2 regions of the Xenorhabdus doucetiae genome follow, and region 2 is predicted to be linked to the other one. Evidence: predicted binding sites of a transcription regulator. Region 2 holds the regulator's gene; the other holds the start of a gene.

Region 1 (12,033 bases), 1.2 Mb from region 2:
TGATGTCATGGTTGAACGTGCATTAATGTGGGCGGGGGCAGAACTGTCTCCCGAATTGCATAATGAAACACGCAAGCTGTTTGATAAATATTATGAAACTAGCGTAACCACGGGCAGCCAACTGTTTCCTCACGTCAAAGAGACTTTAGCAGAACTAGCAAAATACCCTTTGCCAATGGCGATTGTGACAAATAAACCAACCCCCTTTGTTGCGCCATTGCTGGAATCATTGGGTATCAGTGAATACTTTTCATTGGTGCTGGGTGGTGATGATGTTAAAGAGAAAAAGCCTCATCCCGCACCACTTTATCTAACGATGGGGATGTTTGGCCTGCATAAAGAAGAATTGCTTTTTGTTGGTGATTCCCGTAATGATATTTTGGCGGCACAAGCCGCGGGTTGCCCTTGTGTTGGCTTAACCTATGGATATAACTACGGAGAATCGATAGCATTGAGCCAGCCAAATTATGTATTGGACCATTTTTCGGATTTACTCCCAACTATTGGGCTATCCACTTTGGAACCCTTATCTACTCTGAAAATACAGGACGCTTAATAAAATGAATGAACCCACGGTAATGAAACCAAACTCCCAAAAACCTATTGTATTCAGCGGCGCACAACCCTCCGGTGAATTAACCATCGGTAACTATATGGGGGCGTTACGCCAGTGGGTTCAAATGCAAGATGAATATGATTGCATCTATTGCATCGTTAACCAGCATGCTATTACTGTGCGTCAAGATCCCAATGAGCTGAAAAACCGCACACTGGATACGCTGGCACTTTATCTTGCCTGTGGCATTGATCCAAAGAAAAGCACTATTTTCGTTCAGTCGCATGTCCCACAACATGCCCAGTTGAGCTGGGTGCTGAACTGCTATACTTACTTTGGTGAACTTAGCCGTATGACTCAGTTCAAGGATAAATCAGCCCGTCATGCAGAAAATATCAATGCCGGTTTGTTTGATTATCCGGTCTTAATGGCTGCTGACATTTTGCTTTATCAGGCCAACCAGATCCCTGTGGGCATTGACCAGAAACAACATCTTGAATTGACCCGTGATTTGGCACTGCGTTTTAACGCTTTATACGGTGATATTTTTACTGTTCCAGAATCATTCATTCCACAAGGCGGCGCCCGCGTGATGGCATTGCAAGATCCGAATAAGAAAATGTCGAAATCGGATGATAACCGCAATAACCTGATTGCCCTGTTGGAAGATCCTAAATCTGTCGTCAAGAAAATCAAACGCGCAGTTACCGATTCTGATGAACCGCCTCGCGTGCGTTATGATCTGGAAAACAAACCCGGTGTTTCCAATTTGTTGGATATTCTTGCTGGTGTAACCGGTAAAACAATCCCTGAATTAGAGGCTGAGTTTGAAGGTAAAATGTACGGCCATTTGAAAGGCGCTGTTGCAGATGCTGTAAGTGAAATGCTGACTGGCTTACAGGAACGTTTCCACCATTTCCGTAATGATGAAGCATTACTGAACCAAATCATGGCAGACGGGGCCGCTAAAGCCCAGGCTCGTGCTCAGGCAACGTTGGATAAGGTTTATGAAGCGGTAGGGTTTATCGCTCATCCATAACTATTTATTCTTATGTGAATGCCAAAGGGTATTAATTTATTCTTTGGCATTATTTTTATTCCCAAATAAGCGACGATTAAAATCTTCAATTTTTCCATACAATATCCTTTTTTGCATTGTCAGATTCCAACTTGCAGACAATCCAGCAGCCCCCATTAAGCGACGATACAGCTCTTCATCAAAGGGGTTATGAAAAGCAATGGATAAGGCTTCCTTAACCGAAACATCACTATTGCGGCTTAACAATTTTATCGGTTCACCCGCACTGACCAAACCAGAAGAGATAACCCGGTATAACCAGCCACAACGACCATTATTTTGCATCATCGCAGCAAAATCACTGATATTTGTAACAAGATTGAGTTTATAACAAGGAGAACGCGGCTGAGTGACTTGAATCAAAGCTTCATCCCATTGGAAAATATCACCAATATAGACATTATCTTCTGTCAGACTTTCTGTGGATATATTTTCTCCAAACAGAGGGGATGCAAACAATTCGGTCAATTCAGGGAATTGCCTCCGCCAAAATAGGTAATGCTCTCTTGGATAATGGCAAAGCGCCCGATCAGGCCCACCGTGAAAACGCGTTTCCGCTTGCTCATCCCCTTCCAGCCCAAGAGAGGTTAACTGTAAGCGGCCATTCACCACCAGCTTATTGATCGCACTAAAACCCAGCGTTTCTGACGATAATATTTTGCCTCGATATACTTGTGGGTAATACATTTTTGTTTCCTCTCAATGAGCGGGTGAAGATGAGCCAGCATTCCCTTGGCATAATAGCCAAGATTACGCGCAATAAAAATGCTGGTCACAGCGATGACCAGCATTCTTGCGTAAACTCATTGAATGGATTACTTAATTTTTTCTTCGTAACGCCTTGCTGCTTCGTCCCAATTGACTACGTGCCAAAATGCTTTGATGTAATCAGGACGGCGATTCTGATATTTCAGGTAATAAGCATGTTCCCAGACATCCAGACCCACTATCGGGTAACCAGAAGCCCCTGCGATTTCTTCACCCATAAGCGGGCTATCCTGATTGGCGGTTGAAACAACAGCAAGCTTGCCATCTTCTTTCAGCACCAACCATGCCCAGCCAGAGCCAAAGCGCGTTGCTGCCGCTTGCTCAAATTTTTCTTTGAAACTGTCAACACTGCCAAAATCACGCTCAATCGCGACCTTCAAAACACCATCCAATACTGTGCCTAATTTTAGCCCTTTCCAAAACAAGCTGTGGTTTGAGTGACCACCCGCATTGTTGCGAACAAAAGTGCGTTTGTCGGCTGGAATTTTATCAAGCTGCTGGATCAGATCATCAATATCAAGTTTGCTTAATCCTGGGAAGGCTTCCAGAGCACTATTCGTGTTAGTGACATACGTCTGATGGTGTTTAGTATGGTGAATTTCCATCGTTTGTTTATCGAAATGAGGCTCTAGTGCATCATAAGAGTAAGGTAGAGAAGGCAATGAATAGCTCATATCATATCTCCAGTTGTTTAGAATATATAAAGCTCACACCTTGTGAACGGCATGATTATTATAGTAAATTGAGCAATAATGAAAATGATTATCAATTCCATGATATCTCTATGGTTTCCTTTCATACCTTCACGTTTCACGCATTTGTTTAGATAAAAGTATCAATAAAAACAAAAATAATAAGATATTGATCCAGTTAAAATAATAAACTCACTACTTAGTCTTGCTAAAATCAAAAGCATTAAATGATCATTCCGTGAAATTCATTCTCTTTATTGCGTGATCTTCCGCGCAAAAAAGAAACAAAAACTCTTCTTACACTTTAGTTAACCTTGTTTTGACATAGTATTAACAATTGCAAGGAGATAAAAATATGACTCAAATAATCAAGCATCTTATTCCTGCTGATATTGCAGATACGGCCCTGATAAGCAAACAACAGTACCTGGAAGACTACCAATGGTCGTTACAAGATCCAGAGGGCTTCTGGGGTGAGAAAGGTAAAATCGTTGATTGGATTAGGCCCTACACCAAGGTCAAAAATACTTCTTTTGATCCTGGGCATATCAGCATCCGCTGGTTTGAAGATGGCACGCTGAACTTAAGTGCCAACTGTCTTGATCGTCATTTGCAAGAGCGTGGCGATCAAACTGCCATTATCTGGGAGGGCGATAATCCCGCAGAATCCCGACATGTTACCTATCGAGAATTACATCACGACGTTTGCCAATTCGCTAATGTGTTGAAAAAACTGGGGATTAAAAAAGGCGATGTTGTTGCCATCTATATGCCCATGGTGCCAGAAGCCGCGGTTGCCATGTTAGCCTGTGCCCGTATCGGAGCGATCCATTCCGTGATTTTTGGTGGATTCTCGCCTGATGCCATTGCTGGCCGGGTTATCGACTCCAATGCCAAGCTCGTGGTTACTGCGGATGAAGGTTTGCGGGCAGGCCGAACAATTCCATTGAAAAAAAATGTCGATGAGGCACTGAACAATCCAGACGTCACTGGCGTGACTAATGTAGTTGTTTTCAGGCGTACCGGAAATACTAAAAACTGGCATCACAGCCGGGACTTATGGTGGCATGAACTGATCGAGAGTGTTGATGACGAGTGCCCCGCCGAAGAGATAGGTGCCGAAGATCCCTTATTCATTCTTTATACTTCAGGCTCTACAGGTAAACCTAAAGGCGTCCTGCATACGACGGGCGGTTATCTGGTCTACGCATCTTTAACGTTTAAATACACGTTTGATTATCGCTCCGGTGAAATTTACTGGTGTACCGCCGACATCGGCTGGGTAACAGGGCATAGCTACCTGCTGTATGGGCCTCTGTCTTGTGGTGCCACAACATTGATGTTTGAAGGTGTCCCAAACTATCCTGATGTTAACCGTCTCTGTCAGGTCGTTGATAAGCATCAAGTGAATATTCTTTATACTGCGCCAACCGCTATCAGAGCATTGATGGCCGAAGGGGATAAGGCCATAGCAGGGACTCAACGCACATCGTTGCGCATTATGGGATCGGTTGGTGAACCCATTAACCCAGAAGCATGGGAGTGGTACTACCGAAAAATAGGCAATAGCAAATGTCCTATCGTAGATACATGGTGGCAAACTGAAACGGGTGGGTTCATGATCACACCGTTGCCCGGAGCTACCGATCTTAAAGCCGGCTCCGCTACTCTGCCATTTTTTGGTATTAGTCCGGCCTTAGTGGACAATTCTGGGGAAATTTTAGCCGGTGAGAGTGAAGGTAACCTTGTTATCACGGATTCCTGGCCAGCACAGGCCCGAACTTTATACGGCGATCATGAGCGTTTTGAACAAACCTATTTTTCCACGTTCAAGGGAATGTATTTCAGTGGCGATGGCGCCCGGCGTGATGAAGATGGCTATTACTGGATCACTGGCCGCGTTGATGATGTCCTGAATATTTCAGGCCATCGTTTGGGTACCGCGGAAATTGAATCAGCCTTGGTCGCATACCCCAAAATCGCTGAAGCGGCTGTTGTTGGCATCCCTCATCATATTAAAGGGCAAGCTATTTACGCCTATGTCACGCTAATTCATGGTGAAGAGCCTTCCCCTGAACTTTATACCGAGGTTAGAAACTGGGTTCGTAAAGAAATCGGCCCCATTGCAACCCCCGATATTCTGCATTGGACAGACTCTCTGCCCAAAACGCGTTCCGGAAAGATCATGCGGCGTATTTTGCGCAAAATTGCTTCTGGTGATACCAGCAACTTAGGAGATACCTCCACGTTGGCCGATCCGGCTGTTGTTGAAAAACTGCTGGAAGAAAAACAATCTATCAACATGTCGTAAACCATTTCGTAAAACATAAGGGCCGCCGCAAGGCGGCTTGGCTTAGATAACGTAGCACCAACAAAAGGACAAGCCATGCAAGGATGATATGACTGATAGTGTGCTGTTTAAAACTAACACGGAGATACTCCAATGAGTGACGACATTTATCAAGAGATTGAAAATAATCCCCGCTTTAAGGAGTTAGTTAAGAAGCGAGGACATTTTGCCTGGCTGTTATCTATCATCATGTTAGTGATTTATGTTGGTTTTATTTTCCTGATTGCTTTTGATCCTGAATGGCTTGGCACACCACTTTATGAAAACACCAGTATGACGAGAGGGATCCCCGTCGGGATCGGGATCATCTTTATCTCTTTCATACTGACAGGGATCTATGTAATCAGGGCGAATAGTGAGTTTGATCGTCTGACATCAACGATTCTCAACGAGGTGAGAAAATGAAAAAAATCGTATTGTTAGCAATACCTCTATTTTCCTCCCTCTTTCCTATCCTGGCTCAAGCTGATGCCCTTTCTGGTAAGGTAGAAAAACAACCCTTGAATATTCAGGCAATTGTCATGTTCCTGTTATTCGTCGGGTTAACTCTCGTTATCACTTATTGGGCTTCCAAGCGGACTATTTCACGCTCAGATTATTATACCGCTGGCGGGCGTATCACTGGATTCCAGAATGGTATGGCGATAGCAGGTGACTATATGTCAGCAGCCTCTTTTCTGGGAATTTCAGCGTTAGTTTATACCTCAGGCTATGATGGGCTGATCTACTCCATTGGCTTCCTCGTTGGCTGGCCAATTATTCTATTCCTTATCGCCGAAAGATTAAGAAATTTGGGGCGTTACACCTTTGCAGATGTCGCTTCTTATCGGCTGAGGCAGCGCCCCATCCGTACCTTATCCGCAATGGGTTCATTGGTTGTTGTTGCATTATATCTAATCGCCCAGATGGTTGGAGCAGGGAAACTTATCGAGTTGCTATTCGGACTGAATTATTACATCGCTGTTGTTTTGGTCGGTATCTTGATGGTGCTTTATGTCTTGTTTGGTGGAATGCTGGCGACGACATGGGTTCAGATTATTAAAGCGGTTCTGTTGCTGGCCGGGGCAACATTCATGGCCCTGATGGTCATGAAAGCCGTCAATTTCAATTTTGATACCCTGTTTAAAGAAGCCATTGCGGTGCACTCTCTTGGGCCTGCCATCATGAGTCCTGGGGGATTGGTCTCTGATCCTATCTCTGCACTCTCTTTAGGATTGGCATTGATGTTCGGTACTGCGGGATTGCCACATATTATCATGCGGTTTTTTACTGTCAGTGATGCTAAAGAAGCCCGTAAAAGTGTTTTCTATGCAACTGGCTTTATCGGTTATTTTTATATCCTGACGTTTATTATCGGATTCGGGGCAATTTTACTGGTCAGCGCCAATTCTTCATTCAAAGATGCAACTGGGGCATTAATTGGTGGTACCAATATGGCTGCCGTCCATCTGGCAAATGCTGTTGGCGGTGATTTTTTCCTTGGCTTTATCTCGGCTGTTGCTTTTGCCACTATTTTGGCTGTGGTCGCGGGGTTGACACTAGCAGGCGCTTCCGCCGTATCTCATGACCTCTATGCTAATGTGATTAAACAGGGGCAAGCTAATGAGCAAGATGAACTAAAAGTTTCCAAAATCACCGTTGTTATTTTGGGGTTAGTTGCTATTGGTTTAGGCATTTTGTTCGAAAAGCAAAATATTGCCTTTATGGTCGGTTTGGCTTTCTCCATTGCTGCAAGCTGTAATTTCCCGATTATCTTACTGTCAATGTACTGGAGCAAGCTGACTACACGTGGCGCGTTGGTTGGTGGATGGTTAGGGTTACTGACAGCAGTTATATTAATGATCCTGGGGCCTACGATTTGGGTCAGTATTCTTGGTCATGATAAACCCATTTATCCTTATGAGTATCCGGCCCTGTTTTCTATGTTTATCGCATTTATCGGAGCCTGGTTAGTCTCGATTACGGATACATCGGAGCAAGGAACACGGGAAAAGGCACTGTTTCGTGGTCAGTTTATTCGTTCACAAACGGGTATTGGAATCGAACAAGGGAAAGCGCATTAACTTATGGTTAATTATTTCGATTTTGTCCCAAACGCAAAAAAGCCACCCGATGACGGATGGCTTTTTTGGCTAAAATAATGTCTGGCAGTGCCCTACTCTCGCATGGGGAGACCCCACACTACCATCGGCGCGACGGCGTTTCACTGCTGAGTTCGGCATGGGGTCAGGTGGGACCACCGCGCTATTGCCGCCAGACAAATCCTGTTTTCAATCCCGAACAAGCTGTGACATTCTTTCATCTGAAACTTTTCGTCTTTTTCTCAAAATCACCCCAAAACACCTTCGGTGTTGTCAGGTTAAGCCGCACGGGTCATTAGTACCGGTTAGCTCAACGTCTCGCGACGCTTACACACCCGGCCTATCCACGTCCTCGTCTCGAACGTTCCTTTAGTGTCCTCAAGGGACAAGGGAAGACTCATCTCAAGGCAAGTTTCCCGCTTAGATGCTTTCAGCGGTTATCTCTTCCGCACTTAGCTACCGGGCAGTGCCATTGGCATGACAACCCGAACACCAGTGGTGCGTCCACTCCGGTCCTCTCGTACTAGGAGCAGCCCCTTTCAATCTTCCAGCGCCCACGGCAGATAGGGACCGAACTGTCTCACGACGTTCTAAACCCAGCTCGCGTACCACTTTAAACGGCGAACAGCCGTACCCTTGGGACCTACTTCAGCCCCAGGATGTGATGAGCCGACATCGAGGTGCCAAACACCGCCGTCGATATGAACTCTTGGGCGGTATCAGCCTGTTATCCCCGGAGTACCTTTTATCCGTTGAGCGATGGCCCTTCCATTCAGAACCACCGGATCACTATGACCTGCTTTCGCACCTGCTCGCGCCGTCACGCTCGCAGTCAAGCTGGCTTATGCCATTGCACTAACCGCATGATGTCCGACCATGCTTAGCCAACCTTCGTGCTCCTCCGTTACGCTTTGGGAGGAGACCGCCCCAGTCAAACTACCCGCCAGACACTGTCCGCAGCCCGGATAACGGGCCCACGTTAGAACATCAAACATTCAAGGGTGGTATTTCAAGGATGGCTCCGTGCAGACTGGCGTCCGCACTTCACAGCCTCCCACCTATCCTACACATCAAGGCTCAAGGTTCAGTGTCAAGCTATAGTAAAGGTTCACGGGGTCTTTCCGTCTTGCCGCGGGTACACTGCATCTTCACAGCGAGTTCAATTTCACTGAGTCTCGGGTGGAGACAGCCTGGCCATCATTACGCCATTCGTGCAGGTCGGAACTTACCCGACAAGGAATTTCGCTACCTTAGGACCGTTATAGTTACGGCCGCCGTTTACTGGGGCTTCGATCAAGAGCGTCGCGTTACCGCTAACCCCATCAATTAACCTTCCAGCACCGGGCAGGCGTCACACCGTATACGTCCACTTTCGTGTTTGCACAGTGCTGTGTTTTTATTAAACAGTTGCAGCCAGCTGGTATCTGCGGCCGGCTTCGGCTCCGTGAGCAAGTCACTTCACCTAGTGCCGGCGTGCCTTCTCCCGAAGTTACGGCACCATTTTGCCTAGTTCCTTCACCCGAGTTCTCTCAAGCGCCTGAGTATTCTCTACCTGACCACCTGTGTCGGTTTGGGGTACGATTCAATGTTACCTGGTGCTTAGAGGCTTTTCCTGGAAGCAGGGCATCTGTCACTTCAGCACCGTAGTGCCTCGTCGTCACGCCTCAGTGTTATCAGCAATCCGGATTTACCAAGACTGCCCACCTACACGCTTAAACCGGGACGACCGTCGCCCGGATGACATAGCCTTCTCCGTCCCCCCTTCGCAGTAACACCGAGTACAGGAATATTCACCTGTTTCCCATCGACTACGCTTTTCAGCCTCGCCTTAGGGGTCGACTCACCCTGCCCCGATTAACGTTGGACAGGAACCCTTGGTCTTCCGGCGAGCGGGTTTTTCACCCGCTTTATCGTTACTTATGTCAGCATTCGCACTTCTGATACCTCCAGCCAGCCTCACGACCAACCTTCAACGGCTTACAGAACGCTCCCCTACCCAACAACATAAAAATGTCGCTGCCGCAGCTTCGGTGCATGGTTTAGCCCCGTTACATCTTCCGCGCAGGCCGACTCGACCAGTGAGCTATTACGCTTTCTTTAAATGATGGCTGCTTCTAAGCCAACATCCTGGCTGTCTGAGCCTTCCCACTTCGTTTCCCACTTAACCATGACTTTGGGACCTTAGCTGGCGGTCTGGGTTGTTTCCCTCTTCACGACGGACGTTAGCACCCGCCGTGTGTCTCCCGTGATAACATTCTTCGGTATTCGCAGTTTGCATCGGGTTGGTAAGCCGGGATGGCCCCCTAGCCGAAACAGTGCTCTACCCCCGAAGATGAGTTCACGAGGCGCTACCTAAATAGCTTTCGGGGAGAACCAGCTATCTCCCGGTTTGATTGGCCTTTCACCCCCAGCCACAAGTCATCCGCTAATTTTTCAACATTAGTCGGTTCGGTCCTCCAGTTAGTGTTACCCAACCTTCAACCTGCCCATGGCTAGATCACCGGGTTTCGGGTCTATACCCTGCAACTTAACGCCCAGTTAAGACTCGGTTTCCCTGCGGCTCCCCTATGCGGTTAACCTTGCTACAGAATATAAGTCGCTGACCCATTATACAAAAGGTACGCAGTCACCCCACCACTAAGCCCCCTCTGCTTGATTTTGTCGGTTGGGCGGCGCTGTCGCTTCGCCAACCGGCATCCAGCAAAAGATGCGTTGCGGAGTTCACCACTGGCTTAGTGGTGGGGCTCCCACTGCTTGTACGTACACGGTTTCAGGTTCTCTTTCACTCCCCTCGCCGGGGTTCTTTTCGCCTTTCCCTCACGGTACTGGTTCACTATCGGTCAGTCAGGAGTATTTAGCCTTGGAGGATGGTCCCCCCATGTTCAGACAGGATACCACGTGTCCCGCCCTACTCATCGAGCTCACACTGCCAACACCTTCGGATACGGGGCTGTCACCCTTTACTGCCGGCCTTTCCAGACCGTTCTCCTGGCGCTGACAATGATGATGGCTCTGGGCTGCTCCCCGTTCGCTCGCCGCTACTGGGGGAATCTCGGTTGATTTCTTTTCCTCGGGGTACTGAGATGTTTCAGTTCCCCCGGTTCGCCTCATTCACCTATGGATTCAGTGAATGATAGTGTGACAAATCACACTGGGTTTCCCCATTCGGACATCGCCGGCTGATAGCGCTTCATATCAGCTCACCGGCGCTTTTCGCAGATTAGCACGTCCTTCATCGCCTCTGACTGCCTAGGCATCCACCGTGTACGCTTAGTCGCTTAACCTCACAACCCGAAGGTGTCTTCAGGTCGGAGTGTTTTGAGAGACTCATCAATGACCCATTACGGTCACTGATTGTTTCAAATTTTCAGCTTGTTCCAGATTGTTAAAGAGCAAATTTTTCACAACACACGGTTTTCCCTGTGTTCTGAAAAATGTTTTCATTGAAGAGTCATGGTGGAGCTAAGCGGGATCGAACCGCTGACCTCCTGCGTGCAAGGCAGGCGCTCTCCCAGCTGAGCTATAGCCCCATATTCCGTATCATATACGCCGCAATCTTGCTTAGCCAAGGCATAAACAAGCGAAGCTTATTGAAATAAGCGAGTTTGTTTATAACGCGGGATAAGTAAGATTTGGTAGGCCTGAGTGGACTTGAACCACCGACCTCACCCTTATCAGGGGTGCGCTCTAACCACCTGAGCTACAAGCCTATACCGATACCGTCTCTTCTTTTCATCAGACAATCTGTGTGAACACTCACATTTCACCATCTCAGGTTTAAGGAGGTGATCCAACCGCAGGTTCCCCTACGGTTACCTTGTTACGACTTCACCCCAGTCATGAATCACAAAGTGGTCAGCGCCCTCCCGAAGGTTAAGCTACCGACTTCTTTTGCCACCCACTCCCATGGTGTGACGGGCGGTGTGTACAAGGCCCGGGAACGTATTCACCGCAGCATTCTGATCTGCGATTACTAGCGATTCCGACTTCATGGAGTCGAGTTGCAGACTCCAATCCGGACTACGACAGACTTTATGAGTTCCGCTTGCCCTCGCGGGGTCGCTTCTCTTTGTATCCGCCATTGTAGCACGTGTGTAGCCCTACTCGTAAGGGCCATGATGACTTGACGTCATCCCCACCTTCCTCCGGTTTATCACCGGCAGTCTCCCTTGAGTTCCCACCATGACGTGCTGGCAACAAAGGATAAGGGTTGCGCTCGTTGCGGGACTTAACCCAACATTTCACAACACGAGCTGACGACAGCCATGCAGCACCTGTCTCAGCGTTCCCGAAGGCACGCCTCTATCTCTAAAGGCTTCGCTGGATGTCAAGAGTAGGTAAGGTTCTTCGCGTTGCATCGAATTAAACCACATGCTCCACCGCTTGTGCGGGCCCCCGTCAATTCATTTGAGTTTTAATCTTGCGACCGTACTCCCCAGGCGGTCGATTTAACGCGTTAGCTCCGGAAGCCACGCCTCAAGGGCACAACCTCCAAATCGACATCGTTT
Region 2 (12,033 bases):
GATGCCCTATTGACAAATACGTGACCAACAATCTCTCCCATCAAGCAGTAGCGACACGCGCCCAGCTAAGGTATTATTGCCCGCTATATTGTTGGTACACGCCCATTATCAATTGAATTTATGGCAAAAGAACAAACTGATCGCACCACACTGGATTTGTTCGCAGATGAACGCAGGCCAGGGCGACCTAAAACAAACCCGCTGTCCAGGGATGAGCAGCTTAGGATCAATAAACGCAACCAGTTGCGGCGAGATAAAGTCAAGGGACTGCGTCGAGTGGAACTCAAACTCAATGAAGATGCCGTCGATGCACTGAATCATCTGGCAAAACAGCGCAACATCAGCCGCAGTGAATTGATTGAACAAATGTTACTGGCCCAACTGGCAGAAACAAATCACCTTGCCGGTTAACGGCTTTTATTAAACAGCAATAAAGCGCTATCACCACACAAATCTGACAGATTTGTCATGGATGTTTGGTCAGAATAACGCTTTTCATGTTACCCAAACTGACATTTTTCTAGCTGATTTCAGCGTGATGTGTATAACTTTAATGCACAGATAAAACAAGAGGTTAACCCATTTTATGGCAATAATAGGTCTATTCTTCGGCAGCGATACCGGCAACACAGAGAACATCGCCAAAATGATCCAAGAAAAATTGGGCGGTGCTGAGGTTGCTGAAGTCCACGATATTGCCAAAAGCAGCAAAGAAGATATTGAAACCTTCGATATCCTGCTGCTTGGCATCCCAACTTGGTATTACGGCGAAGCCCAATGTGATTGGGATGATTTCTTCCCAACACTGGAAGAGATCAATTTCGAAGGGAAACTGGTTGCTTTGTTCGGCTGTGGTGATCAGGAAGATTATGCAGAGTACTTCTGTGATGCCATGGGCACCATCCGCGATATTATTGAACCCCGTGGCGCAATTATCGTAGGCCACTGGCCAACCGAAGGGTATCACTTTGAAGCCTCTAAGGGCATGGCCGACGATAACCATTTTATTGGTTTGGCCATTGATGAAGATCGCCAACCCGAACTGACGGATGAGCGCGTTGAAGCCTGGGTACAACAGATCAAGGCTGAAATGAGCCTGTCAGAGATCCTGGGTGCATAATCCGGGAATAAGCACCCTTTCAGGCAGGATAATTCCTGCATAATGTGTCATGATATCGGGCCAGGCATGGTTTTCATTTTAAATATCCATGCCTATAATCAGCAATGTGAAACAGAATCATGATTCCCTCACGATACCCCCAAGTATCATAAGTTCACTTAACCCAAGTTACAGGACTGAATCCGCATGACCGACAACAATAAAGCATTGAAAAATGCTGGACTTAAAGTAACACTTCCGCGCTTGAAAATTTTGGAAGTGCTACAGGACCCAGAATGCCATCATGTCAGTGCGGAGGATCTCTACAAAAAACTGATTGATATCGGTGAAGAGATTGGCCTCGCCACTGTCTATCGCGTGTTGAACCAGTTCGATGATGCCGGCATTGTTACACGCCACAATTTTGAAGGTGGTAAATCGGTTTTTGAACTCACTCAGCAACATCACCATGACCACCTGATTTGTCTCGACTGCGGTAAAGTCATTGAATTTAATGATGAGTTTATTGAAGAGCGCCAGAAAAACATCGCTGACCGTTATGGCATTAAGCTCTCAAACCACAGCCTCTATTTATATGGTCACTGTGCTACTGGTGATTGCCGCAAAGATAACGCGCTTCATGATGAAAAGGCAGGATAAGTAAACGCCAATGAAGTGATTAAAAAATTGGCTTCGGTTGGTTGTTCGTCTGAATAAGCTACTGCCGATTAGCACTCTCGCTAATCGGCAGTAGCTTATTCAATTTATTGCACTTATTGCTCAAAACGAATCATTAAAATTTCACTTCGTCTATACGGCTAAAACGTTTTCCATCCGTACTGACAGAACGAATTTTTACATTGCCGCTGACATGCGGCCGCTGCCTGTCATTGTAATCCTGCCATGTTTTCCCCTTATCCAGTGAGTATTGGATAACCACCCCCGGTAATGCGATATTGGCTTCCAGTGTGCCAGCAACAATTTTGCCGCCCGGCACAGGCAGGCGATAGGCTATTTTGGCTTTATCCAGTTTAGCCAGCTCACGCTGCCCCATCAGATTGGCGAAACGTTCCCAGTCTTGTTGCAATCGCACAGTATCAACATAGTGCGTTATTCCCCCCTTATATTCCCTGCCCTGCTGATAATTCTGCTCCCATTCTGCCTGATGCCATGCCCGTTCCGCCAGCGGCAGTAAGCGAGGATAGATCATATATTCCATTTGTTCATCGGTACGCACAGTTTCGCTCCATGACTGCCCCGACAGGCCATAAGCCCCCGGCCAGCGTTTATTGCTATGGGAATTAAAGTGGTTACCATCGCGATCCACTGAGGTTTCCGCATTTTGTGGCAGGTTGTTTGGTGCAAAGCTGAAAATTTTCGCTTCATCATTAAAGCGCGTTGCCCAATAATAGCCCCGCTCTTGCGGATGGACTTCATAGGGCATATCTAAATAGACATAATCCGGGCTGGAAATAACCACCCGATAGCCCTTATTCGCCCAGTCATTGACTGAATCCGTGCCTCCCCAATACAAGGTATCCCAGAAATTCACTGCAACCTGTTTAGTGGCGAACTCTTTGGCTGATTTGGCGTGTTTCAGGCCATCCTGCCATGCTTGCATTGTGCTGATACCGTGGGCATTGACGATTTTGCTGACTTCAATCGCAAAATAACTGGCGAGTTCATCAACATCTTTAACAACACCTTGCGCAACCAGCTTCTGACAAGCCTGAGATTTCGCCCACGGCTTATCTTCGATTTTCTGGTTGATAATTCCCTTGCCCGGCACAATCTGCCCATCTTTATCCTGATATCCTGCCCCCAAACGAATATTTTTCGCCTCATCACCACCAAAATGCCATGTATTCAATGGCAGCCCCGCTTCTTTGTGCATGGCAACAATTTCACTGATGACTTTATCGATAAACCGCTTTGAAGAATTCAGGCACGGATTAAGATAACTGTGGCGATCATAGAACTGGACGGAGGTGGTATTCGAGGTGTCTGTCGGATCAAGCAGGCGATATTCATTGGCTTCCTGCTCCTTGCCCTGCGCCATGAGTTTCTTATAACGCGCTTCCATCGATACCACCGCAGCACGCGCATGGGCGGGGAGATCAATTTCCGGAATGACGTCTATCTGGCGGGCTTTGGCATAGTTCAGAATATCAATGTAATCCTGACGGCTAAAATAACCACTGCCCATATTGTGATTATCCGGCCCCGATCCCAATTGCGGCAACAAGCACTGAGTTTCACTCAAATCATGGCAGCGCTGACTGCCGATTTCAGTCAATTCCGGTAACCCAGGGATTTCCAAACGCCAGCCTTCATCGTCACTTAAATGAAAATGGAATTTGTTCAGCTTATAGTGAGACATTTGGTCAAGCAGACGCAGAACGGCGGCTTTGCTATGGAAATTTCGTCCAACATCAAGGAATATCCCACGATATTCAAACCGCGGTGCGTCTTTTGCCGTCAGCGTAGCCATCTTGGGAACGCCGTTGGCAGGAAGCAGGGAAAACAGTGATTGCAGGCCATAGAACACGCCGGACTGATCAAACGCGACGATTTTTGTTCCTTTGGTGGTAATCTCCAATAAATACGCCCCCTTTACCCGCCAAGGCCCGGTAAATTGGTTGGCGTTGATTTGCGTCGCTATGTGATAACCCTGATCGGTTAATTTAATGTCACGGGCCTGGAAACGTTCCCTGATCACGTTAATCGATTCGCTGTTCAATCCGCCCAACTCTAATTTCACGCCACGGGATAAATCCACATCCTGAGAATGAATGGCAAGTTCTTTCGGTGTCGGAATAATCTGCCCTCTCAGTTTATCCTCGCTGATTGTTGCTACCTGCTGATTTTTGGCAAAGCGGTTTTCGGGTGTCATCAGGAGATTGTTATCCGTTGTGGTACGTTTCCACTGTTCGCCTTTCAGATCAGATAAAAATTCGCTGATATTCTCCGTATCGGTATTTGCCAATACCTTCGGCTTAGCATTACCGGAAGTGGCATACCAACGCGGCATAAAATCGGTACTGAAAATCTGCCAGTATTCGCCAATAATCGGTAATACGACCTTTTCATTGGCCTTGATGCCGGTAAATTTCTGCGTCGGTTCCAGTTTATGTAAGTCACCTGTGATAGGGGTAATTTTGTACTGATCATTATCCAGTTTCAGGATCTGGCGAATACTGTGAAAATAGAGCGCCCAATCTGAAGTATTGATGGCCTGATCACCGTTGCGCAAAATAATATTGACGCGATTACAGACCGCCGAATCCGCACCAAGCATGGCGCAATCTGTACCATGTGAACCCGCCTGATTATCAATGACGCTGAAATTAACCTTTAACTGACTGAGTAAATCTACGATCTGCTGTGATGACATGGGTTGTTGTGATGATATTGGTGATGCCATTTCTGCATGGGTACTGCCTATCAATCCAACTGCCGTAATAAGTGCTGCCAAGGTACGTAATTTAAGGGTTTTCATAAATTACCTCGTCCGAACTGACTATTTTTTCGATGGACAAATTTTTTGGGCAAATAATGCACAAGCCTGATCAGGCAATAACCCTACACAATATAGGACTATAAGGCAATTTTTAATCTTAGCTGAAAGAGTTAATTTTCATTACGCGGTTATTAACGATAAAAAAAGCGTGAAGTCATCACGCTTTTTGCTGTATGGGCTAGATAATCTGAATCAGATTATCTTTGTGAGATTGTTACTCTTGTGAGATTTTTGCCCAAGTATCACGCAGGCCAACGGTGCGGTTAAAGACCAGATGTTCCGTATTTGAGAGGCGGCTGTCAGCACAGAAGTAACCTTCACGTTCAAACTGATAGGTTGTTTCTGGCAGTGCTTTTGCCAAGCCCGGCTCGACAAACCCTTTACGGATCACCAGCGACTCTGGATTGATGGTAGACAAGAAGTCGTCTTCTGCCCCCGGATTGGCCACGCTGAACAGGCGGTCATACAGATAAAATTGCGCGGGTACGCCATGTGCCGCACTGACCCAGTGAATGACACCCTTGACCTTGCGGCCATCAGCGGGATCTTTATTCAGGGTTTGCTCGTCGTACTGGCAATAAATCGTCGTGATATTGCCTGCCGCATCTTTCTCGACACGCTCTGCTTTAATCACATAAGCGTTACGCAGGCGCACTTCTTTACCCAGAACCAGACGCTTATATTGACGGTTGGCTTCTTCACGGAAATCCGCACGGTCAATGTACAGTTCACGGCTGAACGGCACTTCGCGGCTGCCCATTTCGGGTTTGTTCGGATGGTTAGGCATCGTCAGAATCACTTCACCTTCCGGCATGTTTTCAATCACCAGTTTCACCGGATCAAGAACCGCCATCGCACGCGGTGCATTTTCATTCAGATCATCACGGATGCAGGATTCCAATGCCGCCATTTCCACGTTGTTATCCTGTTTAGTCACCCCAATGCGACGGCAGAACTCACGGATAGCCGCCGAAGTATAACCACGGCGGCGTAAGCCAGAAACGGTTGGCATACGGGGATCATCCCAACCATCAACGATGTTTTCTGTCACCAGTTGGTTAAGTTTACGCTTGGACATCACCGTATATTCCAGGTTCAGACGAGAAAACTCATACTGACGTGGATGGCAATCAATCGTAATGTTATCCAACACCCAATCGTACAAACGGCGGTTATCCTGAAATTCCAGCGTACAGATGGAATGGGTGATCCCTTCCAGCGCATCGGAAATGCAGTGCGTGAAATCGTACATCGGATAGATGCACCATTTATTTCCTGACTGGTGATGTTCTGCGAACTTGATGCGGTAAATGACCGGATCGCGCATCACAATAAACGGGGATGCCATATCAATCTTGGCACGCAGGCACGCTTTCCCTTCCGCAAATTCACCGGCACGCATTTTTTCAAACAGGGCCAAGTTTTCTTCTACGCTGCGATCACGATACGGGCTGTTTTTGCCCGGTTCTTTTAACGTGCCACGATATTCACGGATCGCTTCAGGACTCAATTCATCGACATACGCCAATCCCTTATTGATTAATTCAATGGCGTATTGATACAGGGTATCGAAATAGTCAGAGGAGTAACGAATATCCCCACTCCACTGGAATCCCAACCACTGAACGTCATGCTTAATCGACTCAACGTACTCGATGTCTTCTTTGACTGGGTTGGTATCATCAAAACGTAGGTTGCATTGTCCCTGATAGTCTTGAGCGATGCCGAAGTTCAGGCAGATCGACTTGGCATGGCCGATATGCAGATAGCCGTTAGGCTCAGGCGGGAAACGGGTATGTACGGATGTATGTTTACCCGTTGCCAGATCTTCGTCAATAATCTGACGAATAAAGTTTGTCGGGCGGGCATCTGCCTCACTCATTGTTTTTTCCTCAATGCAAAAAGCGCTTCAACATAACCCTCTATAATCTAATAAGCTGAACCGAGAAACAATACCTTTGATATTTAATCTACTTTCAAATGTATCACCATTGTTCGCCTTGTGAGCTGTAACTTGAAGTCTATAGGGATAGAACCCGGTGACCGCAAGAGCGATCACCGGAATATCATTTTCTGGAGCCATCTGTTGCTACTGCGACAAGCCGTTTTCCAATATCTCTTTCATCGCGTTAGCAATCAATTCTGCACGGGTTCCGACAATTATCTGAACACTCTGTTTATTCAGGCGGATAACACCTGAAGCACCCAGTTTTTTTGTTAATTGATCATTAACCAGACTTGAATCTTTCACAGATAAACGCAAGCGAGTGATACAAGCATCAATTTCCGTCAAATTATCTGAACCGCCTATTGCAGCAATGTAGTGAAAAGCTTCTTCCTGAATAGTATTCGCTGAATTTTTCTCTTTTTTCGCTACATCAACATCATAACCATCAGTTTCATCTGTCGCTGCCAGTTCACGCCCCGGTGTCATCAGGTTGAATTTTTTGATGGTGAAACGGAAGACAACATAGTAAAGACAAAAGAAGACCAAGCCTTGTGGGATCAGCATATACCAATGGACAGCCAGAGGATTACGCGAGGAGAGCAGCATATCAACAAACCCCGCACTAAAGCCGAAACCGGCAATCCAGTGCATCGCTGCCGCAATGTAAACTGAAATCCCTGTCATTATGGCATGCAGAACATAAAGCACCGGTGCAACAAACATGAAAGAGAATTCCAGCGGTTCAGTGACACCGGTAAAAAAGGCCGCAAATGCTCCAGCCATCATGATACCGGCAACTTTGGCTCTATTTTCAGGCCGTGCACAGTGGTAAATCGCCAACGCCGCACCCGGTAAGCCAAACATCATGATCGGGAAAAACCCCGCTTGATAGCGGCCAGTAATCCCCATAACCGCAGTGCCTGCTTCAATGGATTTCTGCCCACCAAGAAAGTTAGGAATATCATTAATACCAGCAACATCAAACCAAAATACTGAGTTCAGTGCATGATGCAGGCCAACTGGGATCAATAGACGATTAAAGAAAGCGTAAAAACCTGCTCCTGTTGACCCAAGATCCATAATGCTTTCACCAAATGCCACTAACCAACCATAAACGACAGGCCAGATGAACATCAGGATAAAAGAAATGATAATCATCAAGAAAGAGTTCAGGATGGGCACTAAACGACGGCCGCTAAAGAAAGACAGCGCTTGTGGCAATTCTACATTACTGTAACGGTTATACAGCTCAGCAGAGAATACACCCACCAAGATCCCAACAAATTGGTTATTGATCTTGCCAAATGCTTTTGGGACTTCTTCAATCGGAATACTTTTAATCATTGCCACCGCAGCCGGAGAACATAATTTCATGACAACAATAAATCCGATGAGCCCCGCCAGTGCTGCGGCACCATCTTTATCTTTCGACATACCATAGGCAATACCGACTGCAAACAGCATCCCCATGTTTTCCAAAATGGCATTACCTGACGTGATCAGAAATGCCGCTAACGCGTTTTCGGCTCCCCAACCCGTTGGATCAATCCAATAACCTACACCAACTAATATTGCCGCTGCGGGCAACGTTGCCACAGGCACCATTAATGCCCGGCCAATCCGTTGTAAGTAGCTCAGAATATTCACTTATGCCCCCTTGAAGCTCCGTGATGGAGTCTTTTAGTTAATTAATGACGGATACCATCATTTATGGGTTTTTTGTTAAAACGTTTTCAGTCTAAAAAGATTATTTTGTATCGCAAATTAAATCCTTCTGATATGTGATTAAAATCACCAGAACAGATAATTTTTTAATCAAAATCCGGCTGGAACACAAAACTTATTTTGTGATATAAAATATCAATATCACATTGAATGGGATAAGACTCTGTTCAAAAAAGATATTATGCGCGCTTTTGTTCTACAGTTATCACGCACTACACTGGTAACATTGAGAACTCTGATATCACATGTGCTGTGTATAACTCCCATAACTAAATTATTGCATCATTTTTAAGAGGTAATCATGAGGCTGATCCCCCTAACGACGGCAAGTGACGTTGGCCGATGGTCTGCTCACTATATTGTGAGTAAGATTAATGAGTTCAAGCCAACGACTGAACGTCCTTTCCTGCTTGGGCTTCCTACCGGCAGCACACCACTGACAACCTATAAGGAACTGATTTCCCTCTATCAAGCGGGAAAAGTGAGCTTCAAGCATGTTGTGACATTTAATATGGATGAATACGTGGGTTTGCCGGAAGATCATCCTCAAAGCTACCACTCATTTATGTACCAAAATTTCTTTAATCATATTGATATCCCAAAAGAAAATATCAATTTGTTAAACGGCAATGCGGAAGATATTGAGGTTGAATGCCAACGTTACGAAAATAAGATCAAATCGTATGGCAAGATACATTTATTTATGGGCGGTGTCGGTAATGATGGACATATTGCCTTTAATGAACCGGCATCGTCTCTTTCTTCACGCACGCGAATCAAGACACTGACCATTGAAACACGGACAGCCAATTCCCGTTTTTTCAACAATGATGTGGAACAGGTTCCCAAATATGCCTTAACCGTGGGTGTGGGCACGTTAATGGATGCCGAAGAAATCATGATCCTGGCAACCGGGATGAATAAGGCGCAAGCCCTGCAAGCGGCGGTCGAAGGGAATATCAACCACATGTGGACAGTCTCCTGTCTCCAGATGCATCCAAAATCACTGATTGTCTGTGATGAACCCGCCACAATGGAACTCAAGGTCAAGACGGTGAAGTATTTCCACCAGTTAGAAGCTGACATCGTTAATGAATTCGCCAGCTAAACTGATTTAGGAGTTAAGATATCCATGTACGCATTAACTAATGGAATTATTTATACCGGATATGACCGGCTTGATAACCATGCAGTCATCATCGCAGAGGGTTTAATTAAGCAAGTCTGTCCGGTAAACGAGTTGCCAGAAGAGATTGAGAAACACGATTTACAGGGCGCAAATCTCGCCCCCGGATTTATTGATCTACAAGTGAATGGTTGTGGTGGTGTCCAGTTTAATGAACGATTGGAAGATCTGTCAGAAGAGACGCTGCATACCATGCAGAAAACTAATCAGCGCTACGGTTGTACCAGTTTCCTGCCCACCCTTATCACCAGCCCCGATGAATTCATGATAAAAGCCATTGAAGTGATGCGCGCCTATCTGAAAAACAATCCCAATCAAGCATTAGGACTGCATTTGGAAGGGCCTTATATCAATCCAATAAAAAAGGGCACTCACAATACTGCTTATATCCGCAAGCCCACGCCTGAAATGGTCAATTACCTGTGCCTGAATGCGGATGTTATCACCAAGATAACCCTCGCGCCTGAAATGGTAGAAGACCAATATATTCAGCAACTGGCCGAAGCGGGCATAACTGTTTCTGCGGGTCATTCCAATGCGACTTATGAAGAAGCGCGTCATGGTTTCCAAAATGGCATTACTTTCTCTACTCATTTATATAATGCCATGCCGCCGATTTCTGGCCGCCAGCCTGGATTGGTCAGTGCCATTTATGATTCCTCAGACGTCTATGCCGGCATTATCTGTGATGGGATGCATGTTTCATGGCCAAATATCCGCAATTCCAAGCGATTAAAAAATGAAAAACTGATCTTGGTCACAGACGCTATTGTTCCTGCCGGGCTTTCCCACGATGCCATGGAACAATTTACCTTTGCTAATAAAACAATATATTATCGAAACGGCTTATGTGTTGATGGAAATGGAACACTGAGCGGCTCATCAATCACCATGATTGATTGTGTCAAAAATAGTGTGGAACATGTTGGTATTGCTTTGGATGAAACGTTGCGCATGGTGACGCTTTACCCGGCTAGAGCAATCGGTGTTGATAAATACCTCGGCACGATTGAACCCGGCAAGGTCGCGAATCTGACCGCATTTACTCACAATTTCAACATCGTCAAGACTATTGTTAACGGAAATGAAATCAAACTACCGTGAGTATAAAAATTGATGAGTAATGAAAACGCGCAGAAGCAAATTGGTAATATTGACCTGGTCAAACAACTCAATAGTGCTGTGGTCTATCGGCTGATTGATCAGCATGGGCCAATATCACGCATCCAGATCGCAGAAGAGAGCCAGCTTGCTCCTGCCAGCGTAACCAAAATTACTCGTCAGTTGTTGGAACGGGGCCTGATAAAAGAGGTCGAACATCAGGCGTCCACTGGTGGAAGGCGCGCCATCTCCATTATTAGCGAAACACGGCATTTCCATACGATTGGCGTCCGGCTTGGGCGCCATGATGCAACTGTGGCGCTGTTCGATATGAGCGGCAAGACGTTGGTGGAAGCTCTCTATCCTGTACGGGAAAACACACAGCAGGAAGTCGAAAAGCGAATTATTCACGCCATTGAAAGTTTCATTGACAAAAACCAGCGCCGTATCCGTGAACTGATTGCCATTTCCGTCATTCTTCCTGGTCTGGTTGACCATGACCACGGTATCATCCGCTATATGCCCCATATTAAGGTCGATAACTGGCCTCTGGTTAAGCACCTCAAAGCGTATTTCAATACCGTCTGCTTTATTGGGCATGATATTCGCAGCCTGGCATTGGCAGAAAGTTATTTCGGGGCAACGCGTGATTGTGAGGATTCCATTCTCGTGCGCATTCATCGTGGTACAGGGGCCGGTGTTATCGTTAGCAACAATATTCTGCTCAACAAACGCGGCAATTTGGGTGAAATCGGCCATATCCAGATCGATCCTTTAGGTGAACGCTGCCATTGCGGTAATTTTGGTTGTCTGGAGACCATCGCTTCCAATTCAGCAATAGAGTCCAAAGTACAACATCAATTACGCCAAGGTTTCCCAAGCCAGCTTGCCTTGAATAATTGTAATATCCATGCAATTTGCCTTGCCGCCAATGCGGGAGATCCTCTGGCAACAGAAGTCATCAGGCAAGTAGGGCACTACCTTGGCAAGGCCATTTCAATAGCGATTAACCTGTTTAATCCTCAAAAGGTAGTGATTGCAGGGGAAATCACTGAAGCAGAGCAGATATTGCTGCCGACGATTAAAAGCAGCATCAATACCCAAGTATTAAAAGCATTCCGCGAAGATCTCTCCGTGGTGGTTTCTGAGCTAAATCACTGTTCAGCGATTGGTGCATTCGCACTCACGAAACGGGCAATGCTGAATGGTGTCCTGTTGCAACATCTTCTTGGAGGATAATTTCAATCGTTTTCGTTGGCTTTGTCGACAAAACGCTTATAAGACAAACAAACAAACGATTTTGTGCATATTTCTTTAAAAAAGCAGTTGACGCATCTGCCTGATATACGCATAATGCGCCCCGCACCGCCGATGAAGGCAAAGCGAAAAGATGGCTACGTAGCTCAGCTGGTTAGAGCACAGCACTCATAATGCTGGGGTCACAGGTTCGATTC

What was found. The regulator Fur, encoded in region 2, represses iron uptake genes when iron is present. The targets are predictions, from matches to a motif close to ATAATAATGAGAACNACTATCAA.
Region 1: a site for Fur is predicted at 3,149-3,171, ahead of sodA (superoxide dismutase [Mn]). Genes of this name have one in related genera too.

What each region holds. Positions count from the first base shown of each region.
Region 1 is NZ_FO704550.1:66,491-78,523, reverse strand. It holds gene XDD1_RS00375 (phosphoglycolate phosphatase) at 1-556, shown strand, start outside; gene trpS (tryptophan--tRNA ligase) at 561-1,595, shown strand; gene yiiM (6-hydroxyaminopurine reductase) at 1,632-2,321, opposite strand; gene sodA (superoxide dismutase [Mn]) at 2,450-3,076, opposite strand; gene acs (acetate--CoA ligase) at 3,450-5,405, shown strand; gene XDD1_RS00350 (DUF485 domain-containing protein) at 5,538-5,849, shown strand; gene actP (cation/acetate symporter ActP) at 5,846-7,507, shown strand; rRNA gene rrf (5S ribosomal RNA) at 7,587-7,702, opposite strand; rRNA gene XDD1_RS00335 (23S ribosomal RNA) at 7,800-10,809, opposite strand; tRNA gene XDD1_RS00330 (tRNA-Ala) at 10,980-11,055, opposite strand; tRNA gene XDD1_RS00325 (tRNA-Ile) at 11,159-11,235, opposite strand; rRNA gene XDD1_RS00320 (16S ribosomal RNA) at 11,304-12,033, opposite strand, start outside.
Region 2 is NZ_FO704550.1:1,285,838-1,297,870, reverse strand. It holds gene XDD1_RS06085 (CcdB family protein) at 1-24, shown strand, start outside; gene ybfE (LexA regulated protein) at 121-411, shown strand; gene fldA (flavodoxin FldA) at 587-1,120, shown strand; gene fur (ferric iron uptake transcriptional regulator) at 1,307-1,759, shown strand; gene XDD1_RS06065 (beta-N-acetylhexosaminidase) at 1,893-4,598, opposite strand; gene glnS (glutamine--tRNA ligase) at 4,834-6,501, opposite strand; partial or broken gene nagE (N-acetylglucosamine-specific PTS transporter subunit IIBC) at 6,721-8,214, opposite strand; gene nagB (glucosamine-6-phosphate deaminase) at 8,594-9,400, shown strand; gene nagA (N-acetylglucosamine-6-phosphate deacetylase) at 9,425-10,582, shown strand; gene nagC (DNA-binding transcriptional regulator NagC) at 10,595-11,818, shown strand; tRNA gene XDD1_RS06035 (tRNA-Met) at 11,972-12,033, shown strand, end outside.